Regions from separate parts of the Enterobacter cloacae complex sp. HYC033_NIDB genome, predicted to be linked through region 3. Evidence: predicted binding sites of a transcription regulator. Region 3 holds the regulator's gene; each other region holds the start of a gene.

Region 1 (4,981 bases), 270 kb from region 3:
CCATTTTGATCGCTTTTCACATTTTTCGATGAGAACTCTCTATCAAAGCACCTTTTTGATAAAAAAATATTGTCGCCAGCGGGTATGGGAAAAAGCCCGGCGACACCGCAGAATGTTAGCGTGCTCACCTTTTATTTTCCCTGGAGGGAAAATGTCCCGCGTATCACAGGCCAGGAGCCTGGGTAAATATTTCCTGCTCGTCGATAACATGCTGGTCGTGCTCGGCTTTTTTGTCGTTTTTCCGCTTATATCGATTCGTTTTGTCGATCAAATGGGCTGGGCGGCATTGATGGTCGGGATCGCGCTGGGTCTACGCCAGTTTGTACAACAGGGTCTGGGCGTGTTTGGCGGCGCAATAGCCGACCGCTTCGGCGCGAAACCGATGATCGTCACCGGCATGCTGTTACGTGCGGCGGGATTCGCCACCATGGCAATCGCTCATGAACCCTGGCTGCTGTGGTTCTCCTGTTTCCTTTCCGGGATTGGCGGCACCCTTTTCGACCCACCGCGTACCGCGCTGGTGGTTAAGCTTATCCGTCCGCAACACCGGGGGCGCTTCTTTTCGATTTTGATGATGCAGGACAGCGCTGGCGCGGTGGTGGGCGCCCTGCTGGGAAGCTGGCTGCTGCAATACGATTTCCGCCTGGTCTGCGCCACCGGCGCGGTGTTGTTTATTCTCTGCGCGCTGTTTAACGGTCTGTTTCTGCCCGCGTGGAAGCTGTCAACGGTGAAAGCACCTGTGCGGGAAGGGCTTGACCGCGTGCTGAGCGATAAACGCTTCGTCACCTATGTGTTAACCCTGACCGGCTACTACATGCTCGCCGTGCAGGTCATGCTGATGCTGCCCATTATGGTTAACGATATTGCCGGCACGCCGGCGGCAGTGAAATGGATGTATGCCATTGAGGCCTGCCTCTCACTGACGCTGCTTTATCCGATTGCCCGCTGGAGCGAGCGCCGTTTCCGGCTTGAGCACCGTCTGATGGCCGGGCTGTTGCTGATGACGCTGAGCATGATGCCCATCGGCCTGGTGAGTTCGCTTCAGCAGCTGTTTATGCTGATCTGCACCTTCTATATTGGCTCAATCATTGCCGAGCCAGCCCGTGAAACGCTAAGTGCGTCACTTGCCGACGCCCGCGCCCGGGGCAGCTACATGGGCTTCAGCCGTCTCGGACTGGCGCTTGGCGGCGCACTGGGTTACACCGGTGGCGGCTGGCTGTTTGATGCCGGAAAAGCGCTCCATCAGCCGGAGCTGCCGTGGGTCATGCTCGGCATGGTCGGCTTTATGACGCTGATTGCCCTCTGGTGGCAGTTCAGTGATAAACGCAGCACCCGCGGGATGCTGGAGCCTGGCGCCTGACCCCTTTCACTATCAGTTTTTTCTGCTGGTTTCTGTTGGATCACCCTGACATACTGGCGTATCAGGACAGATGCGCCGATTTTATGTTGAGGAACGCCATGAAAAAGATCGTTATTGCCGCTGCGTTAATTGTCAGTGGTCTGCTGGTGGGATGTAACCAGCTTACGCAGTACACCGTCAGTGAGCAGGAAATTAATCAGGCGCTGGAAAAACATAATAACTTTTCAAAAGATATCGGCGTGCCCGGCCTTGCGGATGCGCATATCGTCCTGACGAATCTCGCCAGCCAGATTGGGCGCGAGGAGCCTAACAAAGTCACCCTTTCCGGCGATGCCAGCCTCGATATGACCTCGCTCTTCGGCAATCAGAAAGCGGATATCAAGCTGAAGCTCAAGGCACTGCCGGTCTTTAATAAAGAGAAAGGGGCCATTTTCCTGCAAGAGATGGAAATCGTCGATGCAGTTGTGACGCCGGATAAAATGAAACCGGTGCTGCAAACGCTGATGCCGTATCTCAACCAGTCGTTGCAGAACTACTTTAACCAACAGCCTGCCTATGTTCTGAGCGAAGACAAGAGCAAAGGCGAATCCCTGGCGAAAAAATATGCTAAAGGGATAGAGGTGAAGCCGGGTGAAATCATCATTCCTTTCACCGACTAAACACTCCGGGCGCTCAGGCGCCCGTTTTTTTTAACGGAATAGTGTGCAAACGAAAACGTTTCCGCTTATGATTTGTGTCCGGCAAAAACAGCCCTCTTATGACTGATCTCTTTCAAGCCGGAGCTTCCATGACTGTACAATCCCAGGTTCTCAAAATCCGCCGCCCAGACGACTGGCATATCCATCTTCGTGATGGCGACATGCTGAAAACCGTCGTGCCGTATACCAGCGAAATTTATGGCCGTGCGATTGTTATGCCTAACCTGGTTCCGCCAGTCACTACCGTCGAGGCCGCGATTGCCTATCGCCAGCGTATCCTTGACGCCGTTCCGGCCGGACACGATTTTACCCCATTGATGACCTGCTACCTGACGGACTCGCTGGATCCGAATGAAGTTGAGCGCGGGTTTAACGAAGGTGTATTCACCGCCGCGAAGCTCTACCCGGCGAATGCCACCACCAACTCCAGCCATGGGGTGACCAGCATTGACGCCATCATGCCCGTTCTGGAGCGTATGCAAAAACTGGGCATGCCGCTGCTGGTGCACGGGGAAGTGACCCACGCTGACATTGATATTTTCGATCGCGAAGCACGTTTTATCGAAACGGTCATGGAGCCGCTGCGCCAGCGTCTTCCGGGGCTGAAAGTGGTGTTTGAACACATTACGACTAAAGATGCCGCAGAGTATGTCCGGGATGGAAACGAGCTGATTGCCGCCACCATCACCCCGCAGCACCTGATGTTTAACCGTAACCACATGCTGGTGGGCGGCGTTCGTCCACATCTGTATTGTCTGCCGATCCTCAAGCGCAACATCCACCAGCAGGCGCTACGTGAGCTGGTCGCCAGCGGCTTTCCACGCGCGTTCCTCGGCACGGATTCCGCCCCACATGCCCGTCACCGTAAAGAGGCGAGCTGCGGCTGTGCAGGCTGTTTTAACGCCCCGACCGCCCTGGCAAGTTACGCAACCGTGTTTGAAGAGATGAATGCGTTAGACCATTTCGAAGCCTTCTGCTCCCTTAACGGCCCGCGCTTCTACGGTCTGCCGGTCAATGACACGTTCATTGAGCTTGAGCGCAAAGAAAGCCAGGTTGAAGCGTCGATTGCGCTCACCGACGATACGCTGATCCCCTTCCTGGCCGGTGAAACCGTAAACTGGACGGTAAAACGCTAAAAAAATCGCGCCCCCTGTTGTCAAAGCGATAATATGACTGTATAAATAAACAGTATATTACACAGGGGGGCATTTATGCGTATCGAAGTCACCATAGCCAAATCCACCGTCCTGCCTGCTGGCGCACTCGACGCTCTGGCGGGTGAACTATCCCGACGTATTAACAGCACTTTTCCAGAAAACGATGGCGCCGTAACGGTACGTTATGCGACAGCAAACCATCTTTCCGTCATCGGCGGCGCGAAAGAAGACAAAGAACGCATCAGCGAAATTTTGCAGGAAACATGGGAAAGCGCCGACGATTGGTTCATCACTGATTAAAATTTGCTCCCTCATTGTGTTTTTTTGCCGGGTCGCCCCGGCTTTTTTTCGTTTCGTCTCCCGAAAGTTCAAAATATTTCAGCATCTTCTTAGAAAATCGTGAACAAGATGGCGTTTTATTGTTCGAACAATCCTAAAAAGCAGAAAAATGTGTTGCTACCCGTTTATTTTTTCCTTCTGAACCCTTATTAATTGATATACTGAAATTGCTTTCAGAAAAACATGCATTGAACCTCAAAGTCGTTGTCTTCTAACACGCATTAAGGGGGTTATAATGGAAAAGAATAGTGAAGTCATCCAGACCCATCCGCTTGTTGGCTGGGATATCAGCACCGTAGACAGCTACGATGCGCTGATGCTGCGTTTGCACTACCAGACCCCAAATCAGCAAAACCGTGACGAAGCGGAAGTTGGACAGACGCTGTGGCTTACAACAGACGTCGCCCGTCAGTTTATCTCTATTTTAGAAGCAGGCATCGCAAAAATAGAATCTGGCGACTATCAGGAAAATGAGTATAAACGGCATTGACCTTATGCCCCTTTTCACTCAACAGGCACCCTCGCGGTGCCTTATTTATTTCGTTCTTGTATAAGCCCACATAGTTAATTACTCTGCTAACAAAGCGTTAGTAAAGAGAAGCCTATGAAATACGATTTAATCATTATCGGAAGCGGCTCCGTAGGATCTGCCGCCGGTTATTACGCCACGCAGGCGGGTCTGAATGTGCTGATGATTGACGCCCATCTTCCTCCCCACTCTGAAGGAAGCCATCACGGCGATACCCGTCTGATCCGTCACGCTTACGGCGAAGGTGAACGCTATGTACCGCTGGTGCTTCGGGCTCAGACGCTGTGGGATGAGCTGGCCGCACTCACCGAAGAACGCATTTTTGAGCGCACCGGGGTCATTAACCTGGGACCAGCCAACTCCACGTTTCTGGCGACCGTCGAGGAGAGCGCGAAAGCCTACCGCCTGGACGTCGAGCGTCTGGATGCGAACGGCATCATGGCGCGCTGGCCGGAAATTTCTGTCCCTGACGACTACATTGGGTTGTTTGAAGCCAACTCTGGCGTACTGCACAGCGAAACGGCCATTAAGACCTGGATTGATCTCGCCGCCAAAGCGGGCTGCGCGCAGTTGTTTAACTGTCCGGTCACGGGCATCACCCACCATGCAGAGGGTTCAACCGTCACCACGTCTGAAGGTGAATATACCGCCACGCGTCTGCTGGTGAGTGCGGGAACGTGGGTGACGAAACTGCTGCCGGACCTGCCCATCCAGCCGGTGCGAAAAGTCTTCTCCTGGTTCCAGTCTGACGGGCGGTACAGCAGTCAGAACAAATTCCCGGCGTTTACAGGCGAGTTACCCAATGGCGACCAGTTCTACGGTTTTCCCTCGGAAAAAGACGCGCTCAAGATTGGCAAACATAACGGCGGGCAGGTAATTTCCTCTGCGGAAGAACGCA
Region 2 (4,981 bases), 1.0 Mb from region 3:
CCTGACGATTGTGGCATCCCTGATGTCCGTTATCGGTTACTCACTGAACGACAGTATCGTGGTATCTGACCGTATTCGTGAAAACTTCCGTAAGATCCGTCGCGGCACGCCGTACGAAATCTTTAACGTGTCGTTGACCCAGACGCTGCACCGTACGTTGATCACCTCCGGCACCACCCTGATGGTGATCCTGATGCTGTTCCTGTTCGGTGGCCCGGTGCTGGAAGGCTTCTCGCTGACCATGCTGATCGGTGTGTCTATCGGTACGGCCTCGTCTATCTACGTCGCGTCCGCACTGGCGCTGAAGCTGGGCATGAAGCGCGAGCATCTGATCCAGCAGAAAGTCGAGAAAGAAGGGGCGGATCAGCCGTCCATTCTGCCGTAAGAGTCTTATGTAGTATCGAAATCCCGGCCTGTTGGCCGGGATTTTTTTTGTCTGCATCTCACAAACACTCCTGACAGTATGCTGTCAGGAGCCCTGTCGTAGACTCCTTCTGAACCCTAACAACAGGCAGGAGGACGTATGAAAAGTGTTATTAACTGGTTTGAAATTCCGGTCGCCGATATGGATCGCGCCATCAAATTTTATGAGTCGGTGATGCAGGTCGCGCTGCGGCGCGAGAAGATGGACGTGGCTGATCTGGCGATTTTCCCGCACGAGGATCCGGCCACCGGCGGCGCGCTGGCGAAATTTGACGGCGTTACACCGTCTTCGCAGGGCGCTATTATTTACCTGCATACTGACAATCTGGCGGCCACGCTCGATCGTATTGCTTCTGCGGGCGGTGAGTGCGTGTTTGGCCCGCTGGAACTGCCGCAAGGCATTGGCACTATAGCCCTGTTTACCGACAGCGAAGGTAATCGCGTCGGCCTCCATCAACCGGTATGAGAGTAAACCGATGACCCGACGCGCTGACCGTTTGTTCCAGATTGTGCAGATCCTTCGGGGCAGGCGTCTGACAACGGCAGCGCATCTGGCGGAAAGGCTTGGCGTGTCCGAGCGCACGGTGTACCGCGATATCCGCGACCTGTCGCTTTCCGGCGTGCCGGTGGAAGGCGAGGCGGGAAGCGGATATCGGCTGATGTCGGGTTTTGATTTACCCCCGCTGATGCTGACCAACAAAGAGTCCGAGGCGCTGATGGTGGCGATTCGCCTGCTCAAAACCTGGGGCGGGGAATCGCTGTCGCGCGAGCTGGAGTCGGCCCAGGAAAAAGTGCTGGCGATCCTGCCAGAAGAGAGCCGCCGCAAAGCTGAGCAGACGCGGATTTACGCGCCGGATATTGCCCTTCAGCCCCATTCCCGTAGTGGTTTCGACGTGATCCATCAGGCGATTTCCGCCCAGCGCGTGCTGGCGCTGCATTATCGTGATGAGGCCGGGCAGTTAACCTGGCGTGAGGTGCAGCCGCTTGGGCTGTTCTTCTGGGGGGAGCACTGGCTGTTGGCTGCGTGGTGCGAGCGACGCGATGACTACCGCTGTTTCCGGCTCGACCGATGCCTCAATATTGTGCAGACGGAGAGGCGGTTTAGCGAGAGTGCGGACAGGTCATTGGCAGATTTTTTGCGCAAGGTGAGGCAGTAAAAAGCCGGGGGGCGGCTACGCCTTACCCGGCCTACATTCGGATCGTAGGCCCGGTAAGCGTAGCGCCACCGGGCGGAATCCGCACTGATTAGAAGTTGTAACCCACGACCAGGTAACCACCCCAACCGGTAGAGCGAACGCTGAAGTCGCCGTTGCCAAAGTTCAGGCTGGCGTCGTCGTTCCACTGGCCACCGTTGTGCCAGTAACGCGCAACAACAGAGTAGTGCCAGTGATCGTAGTTCAGCGCCAGGATGTGGCTGGACGCGATGGAGTCGTTAGTGCGCGCTTTTCTGCCGTTCAGGTCGCGGAAATCGTTATCGCCCAGGTCTGAACCCCAGTCAAAGTTGGTGAAGCCGATATAGCTCAGGTTACCGCCCCACAGTTGGGTAATTGGCACGAAGTATTTCACTTTGAAACGGTAGCCGTCCCACTCGTTCTCGTTCGCGGCGCCGTAGTTCTGCCACTGGTATTTTGCGTAGACGTTCATGGACAGGCTCATCGGCAGGCCAGTCTCAATGTCTGTACCCAGACCCATGTACCAGGTGCTCTGGCGACCGGACTTGTTGCGACCCATGTCGTAGATGTAGTTGTTTGCGAAATACCACTCTTTGAACGGACCAAACGCCAGACTGGTACCGGTCAGTTTATCAATGGAGAAGCGGGGTTCGATCTCCATGAACAGTGGGGAACCGTGGTTCCAGATACCTTTCGCGTCGGTGTTACCGCCGAAGAATACCGGTGCGTCCATGTAGCCATAGAAATCAAACCAGTCTTTTTTAGCGAATGCTTCGTACTCGAGGTAGGTATCGTTACGGATCTGCGGTCCGAAACGGGTATGGTAGCTGCCTACAACGTTAACGCTCTGATGCCACCAGTCGGAAAGGTATTGTGGTTTGTCGTTTTCCGCTGCGTTAACAGTGAAAGAGGTGGAGAGTGCCAGAACTGCACCGGCTGCGAGTAATGTTTTTTTCATAATCATGCCACTGATTGAAATTCCCTTCCGGGAGTGAAAAATGCGCGAATTGCGTTTCTAAATATTTCGTATTTCTGCGGAGCCTATTATAGGAATCCTTGCTCACAAAAATATGTGTTGTTTCACATATCTCTCACATACGTAATCGATTGCGTTCACGTTTGCGTACTTTAGACGGGCGGGATTGTAGCGGCAATCATTTATGTTGCCAATCCATACGAAATGTAAATGTTAGCGGAGTGACATTTCACTCCGCTAGAAGGGCGGGTTATTGCGCGGCGGGTTGAATGTCGTGAATACGGATAAAGCCCAGCTGTTCTGGGGTCAGTCCGCTCAGCTGGAGCGGGATATCAACATCGCTCGGCGCCAGCGTGCTGGCGGGGGCGGTGAAGAGCTGATTCTTCACGTTCACTTCCTGATAGCTCTCCGTGGTGCCCTGAATCTGGCCCCACTCTACGGTGCCGCTGAACGCGGGAAGCGGATCGTTGGACTCACCCTGAATGCGTAATGTTGCGCGAGTACCATCGGCATTCGCTGCAACATTCACCACAGACATCTTTAGCGTGCCAATCTGGCTGTTCAGACGCGCGGGCGTGTTTGCACCTGGCAATAAATAAACGCCATTGCTGGATTTGGCATTCAGCGCGTTCTGCTGGGTGATCTTCACGGTTTCTTTGTTAAGTTTGTCCATCGCCACGTTAAGCGTATTCACGCTTTGTTTCATCTCGCGGACTTCGCTTTGCTGTGCGCAGGCGCTGAGCGTGAACAGGCTCCCCACCAGCACTATTTTCAGGTAACGTCTTGTCATTGCGTTTAATTCCTTGAAATCACAGATTGCTGCAATGGTAGACAGGATATTGCCGTCAGGCATAGATCCTTTGTCTCAAAAAGCTCTTCCTTTGTTGTCGGGCCAGTTCAGGGTAAAATAGAAATCAGTTAACCAGATAACAGGGACATCGTATGCATTGCCCATTTTGCTCCGCTGTGGATACCAAAGTCATCGACTCGCGTCTTGTAGGCGAAGGGTCTTCCGTGCGTCGTCGTCGGCAGTGTCTGGTGTGCAACGAGCGTTTTACCACCTTTGAAGTGGCAGAGCTGGTAATGCCGCGCGTGGTAAAAAGTAACGATGTGCGCGAACCGTTCAATGAAGAGAAACTGCGTAGCGGGATGCTCAAGGCGCTGGAAAAACGGCCCGTCAGCTCCGATGACGTCGAAATGGCGTTAAACCATATTAAATCTTATCTGCGGGGGTTAGGCGAGCGCGAAGTGCCGAGCAAAATGATCGGCAATCTGGTGATGGAACAGCTGAAGAAGCTCGATAAAGTCGCCTATATCCGCTTTGCCTCCGTTTACCGCAGCTTCGAAGACATCAAAGAGTTTGGCGAAGAGATCGCCCGCTTACAGGATTAAGCCCATGCACGATGAGATGTACATGGCGCGCGCCATGAAGCTGGCGCAGCGCGGTCGGTTTACCACTCACCCTAACCCCAATGTCGGGTGCGTCATTGTTAAAGATGGCGAGATCGTGGGGGAAGGTTTTCACTACCGCGCAGGCGAGCCGCATGCTGAAGTGCATGCCCTGCGCATGGCGGGTGAGAAAGCGCGTGGCGCGACGGCCTATGTGACGCTGGAGCCATGCAGCCATCACGGACGTACGCCGCCGTGCTGTGAGGCGCTGATTGCGGCGGGCGTCTCGCGCGTTGTCGCCGCCATGCAGGATCCTAATCCGCAGGTGGCGGGCCGCGGGCTGTATCGTCTGCAACAGGAAGGCATCGACGTCAGCCACGGCCTGATGATGCAGGATGCCGAAAACATCAACAAAGGCTTCCTGAAGCGTATGCGCACCGGCTTCCCGTTTATCCAGCTTAAGCTTGGCGCGTCACTGGATGGCCGCACGGCGATGGCGAACGGCGAGAGCCAGTGGATCACCTCGCCGCAGGCAAGGCGCGATGTGCAACGTCTGCGCGCGCAAAGCCATGCTATTCTCACCAGCAGTGAAACGGTACTGGCTGACGATCCGGCCATGACCGTGCGCTGGGAAGAGCTGAATGCGGATACGCAGGCGCTCTATCCGCAGGAGAACCTGCGTCAGCCGCTGCGCATTATTGTTGATAGCCAGAACCGCGTGACGCCGGAGCACCGCATCGTGCAGCAGCCGGGTGAAACCTGGATTGCCCGCACCAAAGAAGATACGCGCGAGTGGCCGGAAGGCGTGCGCAGCATTATGGTGCCGGAACATAACGGGCATCTCGATCTCGTGGTGCTGATGATGTTGCTCGGCAAACAGCAGGTCAACAGCATCTGGGTTGAAGCCGGTCCGACGCTCGCCGGCGCACTGCTTCAGGCGGGGCTGGTGGATGAGCTTCTCGTCTACGTTGCGCCTAAACTGTTAGGTAATGACGCGCGCGGCCTGTTTGTGCTGCCCGGC
Region 3 (4,981 bases):
ACCACCATGGCAATCGCGGCACCCACTTCGTTACGCGCCAGCCACGGAATCGCCACCATGATGACAATCAGCAGCGTTAAAAAACCTTTCAGTGTTCCACTGACGGAGCGGTCGGCAAATTTCCCGCCGAGATAGTTGCCAATCGAGAACCCGACACCAATCAGCACCAGCATCGCGGTAACAAAGAGTGGCGTTGCGTGGGTAATGTCGTGCAGCACCGGGGAGATATAGGTGTAGAGCGTAAACATCGCCCCGGCCCCCAGTACCGTGGTGAGCAGCGCGGACAACACCTGAGGACGCATCAGCACCGCCAGCTCTTTACGTACTTCCGGACGTTCTCCCGCACTTCCTTTCGGCAGTGAGAAGAACAGCGCAACCATCGCGACCACGCCCAGTCCGGCGGTTGCGAGGAAAGACATACGCCAGCCGATGGCTTCTCCCAGCCAGGTGGCAGCGGGAACGCCGCCGATATTAGCGATGGTGAGGCCCATGAACATAGTGGCTACCGCGCTGGCCTGCTTATGTTTTGGCACCACGCTGGCGGCAACAACCGAGCCCAGTCCGAAGAAGGCGCCATGGTTGAGGCTGGTCAGAATGCGCGAAAGCATCAGAGTGGTGTAATCGGGCGAAATCGCGGAAAGCACATTTCCGAGAGTGAAAATCGCCATCAGGAAAATCAGCGCATTGCGGCGAGCGCGGTGGGAAAGCAGCAGCGTCATCAGCGGCGCGCCCACCATCACGCCAATCGCGTAGGCGCTAATTAACATACCGGCCGCAGGAATTGAGACGTCCACACCCCGGGCGATAACAGGCAATAACCCCATAGGGGAGAATTCAGTGGTGCCAATCCCAAAGGCGCCAATCGCCAGGGCCAGCAGGGGAAAATTGATTTTCATGAAGAGACTCCGGATACCGTGCCATAACCCGGCACAGAACTAAGAAGTCAAAAGCATGACATCAATCACAAAAAATGAGAAGTTAACATTTTGGCAAAAGATTTTTGCCGGAGAGGTAACAATAGCGGCAAGAGAGGGAGAAAGTTCTCCCTCCGCCTGAATCAGTGCAGTGCAGCGGTTAAACCACCGGCAACAATCAGAGCAAGAACAACAATGGTGGTAAACAGCGAAAACTTCAGATCGGTACTCATCAATTTTTCTCCTTTTATTCACCCTACGAAAAGTGAGCTTGCTCATTTTTACACAGTTCAGGTCAAAAATCTTCCAGGATTTAAACGGATATCCACTTTACCTCTTCCCCTTTTCATCAAGATAGGACAAAATTCCACGCTAAATTTATTAGCGTACCGGCCACTGACCCCCTCCTGACGTCCTGTGTCGTTTTCCCGGCGTGTCGCAACTCATGTTTGCGTGATAAGGGTGAGAGAAGGCAAACGTTTACCTTCAATTTTTTCAGGAGCTTAGGATATGGTCTGGAGTGACATTTAATGGCAACAATTAAAGACGTAGCAAAACGCGCAAACGTTTCCACTACAACCGTATCACATGTTATTAACAAAACGCGTTTCGTCGCTGAAGAGACGCGTAATGCCGTCTGGGCGGCAATCAAAGAACTGCACTACTCGCCAAGTGCCGTCGCCCGCAGCCTGAAGGTTAATCACACCAAATCGATTGGCCTGCTGGCCACCAGCAGTGAAGCGGCCTACTTTGCTGAAATCATCGAAGCCGTTGAAAAAAACTGCTTCCAGAAAGGCTATACCCTGATTCTGGGCAACGCGTGGAACAACATTGAAAAACAGCGCGCTTACCTGTCAATGATGGCGCAAAAGCGCGTCGACGGCCTGCTGGTAATGTGTTCTGAATACCCTGAGTCGGTCCTTTCCATGCTGGAAGAGTATCGCCACATTCCGATGGTGGTCATGGACTGGGGCGAAGCGCGCGCAGACTTCACCGACTCCGTTATTGATAACGCCTTTGAAGGCGGCTACATGGCGGGGCGTTATCTGGTAGAACGCGGTCATCGTGAAATTGGCGTGATCCCGGGTCCGCTGGAGCGTAACACCGGAGCTGGCCGTCTGGCCGGTTTCATGAAAGCGATGGAAGAGGCGCTGATCACCGTGCCGGAAAACTGGATTGTTCAGGGCGACTTCGAGCCGGAGTCGGGCTATCGCGCCATGCAGCAGATCGTCTCCCAGCCGCATCGCCCTACCGCGGTGTTCTGCGGCGGCGACATCATGGCGATGGGCGCGCTCTGCGCGGCGGATGAACTCGGCCTGCGCGTCCCGCAGGATATCTCGGTGATCGGCTATGACAACGTGCGCAACGCCCGCTTCTTTACCCCGGCGCTGACCACCATTCACCAGCCGAAAGATTCGCTGGGTGAAACGGCCTTCAACATGCTGCTGGACAGGATCGTCAACAAGCGTGAACAGTCCCAGTCCATTGAAGTTCACCCGCGCCTGATTGAACGCCGTTCCGTTGCGGACGGTCCGTTCCGCGACTACCGTCGTTAATCTCATTACGGGGCCAGCTATGCTGGTTCCCGCAACCACTCCCGGTTCAGCGTTTCGCTGTCGCCCAGATAATCCAGCAGCCAGGCCATGGCGGGCGAGACGTCGTTTTGCTGCCACGTCAGACAGCACGCGGCATCCGGGAAGGGGTTTTCCAGCGTCAAGGCCACCCACTCTCCCGCATCGATGCGCGGGCGCGCAAAATGCACCGGCACCATGCCAACGCACAGCCCCGCGCTCAGACAGGTGGCCGACGACTCCCAGTCCGGCGCGACCACGCGGCGCTGATTATCCAGCAGCCAGGTAATGCGCTTGGGCAGCGAGCGGGAGGTATCTTCCAGCACCAGCGAGGGCCAGTTGCGTAAGGTGTCATCGCTCAGCGGACCTTCCAGCGCCGCCAGCGGGTGATCGCGCGCGACCACGCAGGTCCAGCTCAGCATGCCCATGTCGCGAAACGCGTAGCGCCCCCCAACCGGGATCGCCTGGGTTGCACCAATCGCCATCTCCGCCCTGCCGTCCGCCAGCGCATCCCAGACGCCGTTGAACACTTCCTGCGAAACACGCAGTTCGACGTCGGAAAAATGACGATAGAAATCGACGATCATCTGCCGGGTCCGCTCCGGCTTAACGATGTTATCCACCGCGATAGCGAGATGCCCGCGCCAGCCGTTGGCGATCTGCTGGCACTGCTCACGGGTGATCTGCATTTTTTTGATAACAGACCGCCCTTCCTTCAAAAACCACGCTCCGGCAGGCGTGAGCTCCACGTCGCGATGGCGCCGCTCGAACAGCGGGACCGCCAGCCACGCTTCCAGCTGGCGCACCGTATAGCTGATAGCCGAGGGAACGCGATGCAGCTCCTGGGCGGCACCGGTAAAGCTGCCGTTACGCGCCACGGCATCAACCACTTCAAGGGAATAATCTGACCACATCTTTAGCCTGCAAATTTTTTGAACGCACCCGCCAAATATTAGCGTTTCACAAGCCGCTTTGCACTCCCTACACTCTGCGCCAACGTACACCTGCCTCCTCAGGAGAAAAAAGTGCAACCCAGGAAAGGATTTTTAGTCTGGCTCGGCGGCTTAAGCGTGCTGGGCTTTTTGGCAACCGATATGTATCTGCCCGCGTTCGCCGCGATGCAGGAAGATTTGCAAACCCCTGCCGCCGCCATCAGCGCCAGTTTAAGTTTGTTCCTTGCTGGCTTTGCTTTTGCGCAATTGCTGTGGGGGCCGCTCTCGGATCGTTTTGGCCGTAAGCCCGTCCTGTTGTTGGGGCTGGCGATTTTTGCCGTAGGCTGTCTGGGCATGCTGTGGGTCCGCGATGCCGCCTGGCTGCTGGCGCTGCGCTTTATTCAGGCGGTCGGCGTCTGCGCCGCAGCGGTGACCTGGCAGGCGCTGGTGACCGATTACTACCCCGCCTCGCGCACTAACCGCATATTCGCCACTATTATGCCGCTGGTCGGCCTGTCGCCGGCGCTTGCCCCGTTACTGGGCAGCTGGATCCTGGCGCATTTCGACTGGCAGGCCATTTTCGCCACGCTCTTTGCTATTACGCTGGTCCTGATGCTGCCTGCTTTCGGGCTTAAACCTGCGCATAAAAAAGAGACGCATCCGGACGCAAAGCCCATCACCTTTACCTCTTTACTGCGGTCGAAAGCCTATCGCGGTAACGTGCTGATTTATGCTGCCTGCTCTGCCAGCTTCTTTGCCTGGCTAACCGGTTCGCCGTTCATTCTGCATGACATGGGCTACAGCCCGGCGGCTATCGGCCTGAGCTATGTACCACAGACCATCGCCTTCCTGGTGGGTGGCTATGGCTGTCGCGCCGCGCTGCAAAAATGGGAAGGCCAACAGATGCTGCCCTGGCTGCTGGTGCTGTATGCACTAAGCGTGATTGCGACCTGGGCTGTCGGCTTTATACCCGGCGCCGGGCTTGCAGAAATTTTGATTCCGTTCTGCGTCATGGCGATCGCTAACGGGGCTATCTACCCTATCGTTGTAGCCCAGGCGTTGCGTCCATTCCCGCAGGCGACAGGCCGCGCTGCCGCGCTGCAAAATACCCTGCAACTTGGCCTGTGCTTCCTGGCAAGTCTCGTGGTCTCGGCGTTGATTGCAACCCCGCTGCTCACCACTACCAGCGTGATGCTGGTCACCGTTGCGCTGGCGGGTTTGGGCTATCGCATGCAGTCCTCAGCCCATCGCGAGCAGAGTGAAAACGCGCAGACAGAAACGTCGCACGCCTGATTGCGCGGGAAACTATGTTAAATACCAGTGATTAGGTTGCTAACAATTTTCTGTTGAATCACCAAATTTTGCGGCCTATACTAAATTTGGTTCGATTAAATACGATAAATATTAAGTGTTAACGGGAGCCGGAGCGCTCCCGTTTTACCATGGAAGGCATTTCGGCAAGGGTTATCTCCCTTCCTCTGTTCTACGTCGGATATTAGCCTCGCGGGCATTTACCGTGAGATTTCTCACAAACCAAAAAAGCGTCTACGCTGTTTTAAGGTTC

Evidence for each region. The regulator PurR, encoded in region 3, represses purine synthesis genes. The targets are predictions, from matches to a motif close to CANGCAAACGTTTGCNTG.
Region 1: pyrC (dihydroorotase) is a predicted target of PurR. The motif match lies at 2,068-2,085, and genes of this name have one in related genera.
Region 2: O1721_RS08645 (nucleoside-specific channel-forming protein Tsx) is a predicted target of PurR. The motif match lies at 2,692-2,709, and genes of this name have one in related genera.

The regions. Positions count from the first base shown of each region.
Region 1 is NZ_CP115123.1:2,603,440-2,608,420, reverse strand. Features, by position in the region: gene mdtH (multidrug efflux MFS transporter MdtH) at 152-1,360, shown strand; gene O1721_RS12410 (lipoprotein) at 1,459-2,019, shown strand; gene pyrC (dihydroorotase) at 2,148-3,194, shown strand; gene dinI (DNA damage-inducible protein I) at 3,270-3,515, shown strand; gene bssS (biofilm formation regulator BssS) at 3,790-4,044, shown strand; gene solA (N-methyl-L-tryptophan oxidase) at 4,159-4,981, shown strand, end outside.
Region 2 is NZ_CP115123.1:1,832,737-1,837,717, forward strand. Features, by position in the region: gene secF (protein translocase subunit SecF) at 1-385, shown strand, start outside; gene O1721_RS08635 (VOC family protein) at 524-889, shown strand; gene O1721_RS08640 (helix-turn-helix transcriptional regulator) at 900-1,580, shown strand; gene O1721_RS08645 (nucleoside-specific channel-forming protein Tsx) at 1,669-2,553, opposite strand; gene O1721_RS08650 (SadB/YajI family lipoprotein) at 2,822-3,361, opposite strand; gene nrdR (transcriptional regulator NrdR) at 3,514-3,963, shown strand; gene ribD (bifunctional diaminohydroxyphosphoribosylaminopyrimidine deaminase/5-amino-6-(5-phosphoribosylamino)uracil reductase RibD) at 3,968-4,981, shown strand, end outside.
Region 3 is NZ_CP115123.1:2,874,313-2,879,293, reverse strand. Features, by position in the region: gene O1721_RS13895 (MFS transporter) at 1-896, opposite strand, end outside; gene cydH (cytochrome bd-I oxidase subunit CydH) at 1,058-1,147, opposite strand; gene purR (HTH-type transcriptional repressor PurR) at 1,445-2,470, shown strand; gene punR (DNA-binding transcriptional activator PunR) at 2,488-3,399, opposite strand; gene punC (purine nucleoside transporter PunC) at 3,511-4,710, shown strand.